2 regions of the Thalassospira sp. NFXS8 genome follow, and region 2 is predicted to be linked to the other one. Evidence: predicted binding sites of a transcription regulator. Region 2 holds the regulator's gene; the other holds the start of a gene.
The links. The regulator HrcA, encoded in region 2, represses chaperone genes, less so after heat shock. The targets are predictions, from matches to a motif close to GTTAGCACTCNCCNNNGGNGAGTGCTAAC.

Region 1 (2,472 bases), on a different contig from region 2:
CTTCGACGGTGATAACACCTTCGTTGCCAACTTTTTCCATGGCTTCAGCGATCATATCGCCAACTTCACGGTCACCGTTAGCCGAAATGTTACCAACCTGTGCGATTTCGTCTTTACCCGAAACCTTGCGTGCACGGGCCTGGATGGCTTCGATCACTTTGGCCGACGCCAGATCGATACCGCGCTTAAGGTCCATCGGGTTCATGCCGGCAGCAACAGATTTGTTGCCTTCACGAACGATGGCCTGTGCCAGAACGGTTGCAGTCGTGGTGCCATCGCCTGCCATGTCGGCAGTTTTCGAGGCAACTTCACGCAGCATCTGTGCGCCCATGTTTTCGAACTTGTCTGAAAGTTCGATTTCCTTGGCAACAGAAACGCCGTCCTTGGTGACGCGCGGTGCGCCAAAGGATTTTTCGATAACAACGTTACGGCCTTTCGGGCCAAGGGTCACTTTGACAGCATCAGCAAGGATGTCTACGCCGCGCAGCATTTTTGCACGTGCTTCTGTCGAAAATTTTACTTCTTTAGCCATTCTATTCTTTCCTCTCTATGAGACGGATGAACATCAAACCAAAATCACCCAAATGGGCTGATTTAGGCCAGAATACCCATAATGTCGGATTCTTTCATGATCAGCAGCTCTTCGCCATCAACCTTGACTTCGGTGCCCGACCATTTGCCGAACAGAACCTTGTCGCCAGCTTTAACGTCAAGCGCGACGAGCGAGCCGTCGTCTTTGCGGATACCGGTGCCAACAGCGATAACTTCGCCTTCCTGCGGCTTTTCTTTTGCGGTATCGGGAATAATGATGCCACCAGCAGTCTTCTGGTCGGATTCGACACGACGTACCAGTACACGATCATGTAACGGACGGAACTTCATTTTCGACAACTCCGTGTAAAAATCTAGGGCTCGATTGTTTAAAACACTAACCGGGATGAGCCCACGTTAGCACTCACCCCAAGTGAGTGCTAACAGCAATTAAGGTAACGGTCGAAAATTGTCAATAGCCCAATGGAGCAAGTCGCAAAAAAGTCATATTTTCCGCCGGTTTCCAAAAGCACCGTAACGGCACATGAAACCTCTCCGGGCCCGGCGCGCTGCCCCTAAAAAACAGCATCCCCGTCATTGTCCTGACGAAAATAATCATAGGGCATTGGCCCAAACCGGTTTGGGCCCAACTGGGTTGGCTTGCACCACCAAACAATCAGGATAATAAGTCCAATCAATGGCACAAGACTGATCAGCACCCACCAGCCGGAACGATCAGTATCATGCAGGCGGCGCACAGATACCGCCAAACCCGGGAAAAACGTGATCAGGTTAAAAATACCCTCGAGAAAACCGATATCGCGATGGTTGCCAAAAAATTGCCCATCGATAATCGACAACACAATAGAAACCGACAGAACAAATAGTTGCCACCACCAAAAAGCAGACCGCGAGGCACGGTCTCGAAAATTGAAGTAATTGTGAAATCCTGAGCGGATTGCTTCGCCAAATTTCATTTCACCTGCCCTGTCCAACTTCCAAACCTAACCATCCAGCCCCTATTTTAGGCCACCACCCACAGATTGAAAACCGCTTTCGCGGCCTATATGCATGATTTAAATAATTTTTATCTTGCACCTTTCATAAACAGCAGGGAACCGGTGCTGTAAATGCAGCACCGGTTCCCTGTCATGCTTTTCACATCCGGTTTACTGGCGGGCAATCTCTACCTTGCCGGTATCCACCAGTTTCAAGGCCCAGTTTTCTGCAGCCGTATCATCAAGGTTCAGATACTGCGCCAGATAGGCCAGCCGATCAGTATCGTCACCCTTGGCCGTACAAAAACGGTCTTGCAGGTAAAATGGCGGCGTTGCCTGATAATAAAGCCGAGCCTGCACCTTGGCCGGTTTGCCGTGAATATCAGCCAACTTCACTTCATAACGCAAGCTATCGCCCCCGCTTTGGGTTGGTCCCAAATAATCCGGGTCGGTCCCAACCGCACTAAAGCCTGCATCCTCGGCAAGTTCGCTTCCAGCACCCAGCACCTTTGAAATCGCTTCGCGCTGTTCCAGCGCCAGATAACCCGGTGGCGGCAGGCGGTTATCTTTTACCTCAGCACAGATTGACAGAAAACTGGTGGTCAATTCCCCTTGCGGGCGCACATTATGACCACAGGAAAACTGCGATCCATCCAAAGGAGGCGTGCTGACCAGTTCCTGATAAATCTGGGTTTGGTCCTGCGACGTGATCACCTCGAAATGGGGCTGATGCAGGCGTTTTTCCGGCTCGATCCGGTGGGTACATTTATCATCCCACCACAGCTCGCCTTTTAACGGTTTGTCATGTTGATCGACCAGAACACCGGCTTTGTTCACCCGGCCTGATGCCCACAAAACCTTGTCTTTGGCATCCAGCACTTCAAACTGAACAAACGCACGCCGAAACCCGACCCCGGATGGAAATTTATGCCCGGTATGGCTG
Region 2 (2,472 bases):
ACGTAACCTGCCTGCATCACCTGGGCGACATGGCCTTCGGGATGTTCGTTACTCGGCATTTCAAACACGGCCTGGTGTTTGTTTGGGTCCAGTTTTTCGCCCAGCGGTTCCAGCTTTTCAATACCGTTCTGCTCGAACGATTTCAACAGGGTGCGCTCCGTCATTTCAACGCCTTCGATCAGCGTTTTCATGGCTTCGTTCTGGTTGGCACCATCGCCTGCTGCTTCAAGGGCGCGCCGCAGATTATCGCCGACATCCAGAAGGTCGCGGGCAAATTTGGTAATTGCGTAATTGGCCGAATCCTCGACATCCTTTTTGGCGCGACGGCGAATGTTTTCGGCTTCGGCGGCGGTGCGCAACATCCGGTCTTTCAGTTCGGCATTTTCGGCCTGAAGGGCTGCGATGATTTCATCGGCTTCATTTGCCCCGTCCTGCGCAATGTCTTCCTGCGCGGCTTCTTCGGCGGCAACCTGCTCGGCCGGTGTTGCGTCCTGCATTTCTTCCTCGGTGGTGTTTTTTGCGGTTTCCGTCATGTGTTGGACTACCTTCATTTGTTGTGTGGCCTGACACGCAGCGCCACAAAATTTAACCAATCAGTCGCCCGACCAGTTTGGCGGTATAGTCGACCAGCGGAATTATGCGGGCATAATTGATCCGCGTCGGTCCGACAACCCCGATTGCGCCGACAATGCTTCCTTCGGCGTTCTGATAGGGCGATATCACCATAGATAAACCCGATCCACCAAACAGCTTGTTTTCGGTTCCGATAAAAATCTGAACCCCTTCCGCCTCTGATGTAACGTCCAAAAGCTCGATCATCTGGTCTCGGGCTTCCAGAACATTAAACAGCCGTCGAACGGTTTCAAGTTGTTCAATGGTCGCAATATTTTCCAGCAGCTGGGATTGCCCCTTAATGATCAGCGATGAATCTTTTACACCACCTGCCCAGGTTGCAATGCCTGCATCAATCAGATTGGCCGATAAAACGTCCAGCTCGGTCTGAATGCGGTCCCGCTCGCGCGCGACCAGAAGGCGTGCATCATCAAGAGTCTTTCCAGCTAGCTGCGTATTTAGATAATTCGCCGCCTCTGTCAATGCCGAGGCCGGCAAATTGGCCGGAACATCGACAATGCGGTTTTCCACACTGCCATTTTGCGCCACCAGCACAGCCAGCACCTTGCCAGGTGAAAGTGGCACGAATTCGATTTGTTTAAGGCGTAATCCGTCGGTTTTGGGCGCAACCACCAACCCGGCACAGCGCGACAGACCCGAAAGCATGCTGGTGGCTTCGCCCAGCATTTCATCAAGCGAATAGCCCGCCCGTTCACAGTTTTTGGTCAGTTGGTCACGTTCCGCATTGGGAAGGTCACCAACCTCCATCAAGGCATTCACAAACAGCCGCAGCCCTTTTTCGCTGGGCAGTCGCCCGGCGGAAATATGCGGTGCCACCAGCAGGCCCTGATCTTCAAGATCGGACATGACATTGCGCACGGTGGCTGCCGAAAGTTTTTCCGACAGGCGCCGCGCAATGGTCCGCGAGCCAATCGGTTCGCCGGTTTCAACATAGGCATCTACGATCTGGCGAAACACTTCGCGGGATCGCTCATTCAGATCGCCCAGCATTGTGTTGTCCATAAGTGCCATTTGAAACCTTGTTCCATGCGGTTTTGCTATATCTTGCTGAATTTAGACAGCCCGTATCGCGCCGTCAATTGCGCGCTGTGGCAGGGCCGGGCGGTTAATTTTCCTGATTGTCCATTGTACGGCTGTTTTCACGTCAGCGATACAGGTGAAACCGGCGAAAATACTGGACCTTTGGGGGAGGGACCATTAGCTTGGCCCCATTCCAGATTTGGCCCGGATTGCATTTCGGGTCCTTTAATCATTTTGTTATGAGGTTTCCTTCATGCGCCCTTCCGGTCGTTCCCTTGATCAGCTTCGCGATATCACCATCGAAACCGGTGTCAGCAAATATGCCGAAGGCTCCTGCCTGATTAAATTTGGCGATACCCATGTGTTGTGTACCGCAACGGTTGAAGACAAGGTGCCGGGCTGGATGCGCAATTCGGGCAAGGGCTGGATTACAGCTGAATATGGCATGTTGCCGCGCGCAACCGATTCGCGCATGCAGCGCGAAGCTACCCGGGGCAGCCAGTCGGGCCGTACCCAGGAAATCCAGCGTTTGATCGGTCGTTCCATCCGCGCGGTCACCGACCTTAAAGCCATGGGCGAAATGCAGATGCGTCTTGATTGTGATGTGATCCAGGCTGATGGCGGCACGCGCACCGCGTCAATCACCGGGGCCTATATTGCCGCCCATATCGCCTTTCAGGGGGTGCGTCGCCTTGGCCTGATCAAGGAAATTCCGTTTACCCAGGCTGTTGCCGCCATCTCCTGTGGTATTTACAAAGGCACCCCGGTTCTGGATCTTGATTACGCCGAAGACAGCAATGCCGGGGCCGATGCCAATTT

Region 1: groES (co-chaperone GroES) is a predicted target of HrcA. The motif match lies at 948-976, and genes of this name have one in related genera.

Annotation. Positions count from the first base shown of each region.
Region 1 covers NZ_JAGEMF010000004.1:142,183-144,654, reverse strand. The annotation lists gene groL (chaperonin GroEL) at 1-532, opposite strand, end outside; gene groES (co-chaperone GroES) at 595-882, opposite strand; gene J4E05_RS19570 (DUF805 domain-containing protein) at 1,107-1,508, opposite strand; gene J4E05_RS19565 (hypothetical protein) at 1,701-2,472, opposite strand, start outside.
Region 2 covers NZ_JAGEMF010000002.1:230,979-233,450, forward strand. The annotation lists gene grpE (nucleotide exchange factor GrpE) at 1-533, opposite strand, end outside; gene hrcA (heat-inducible transcriptional repressor HrcA) at 586-1,644, opposite strand; gene rph (ribonuclease PH) at 1,907-2,472, shown strand, end outside.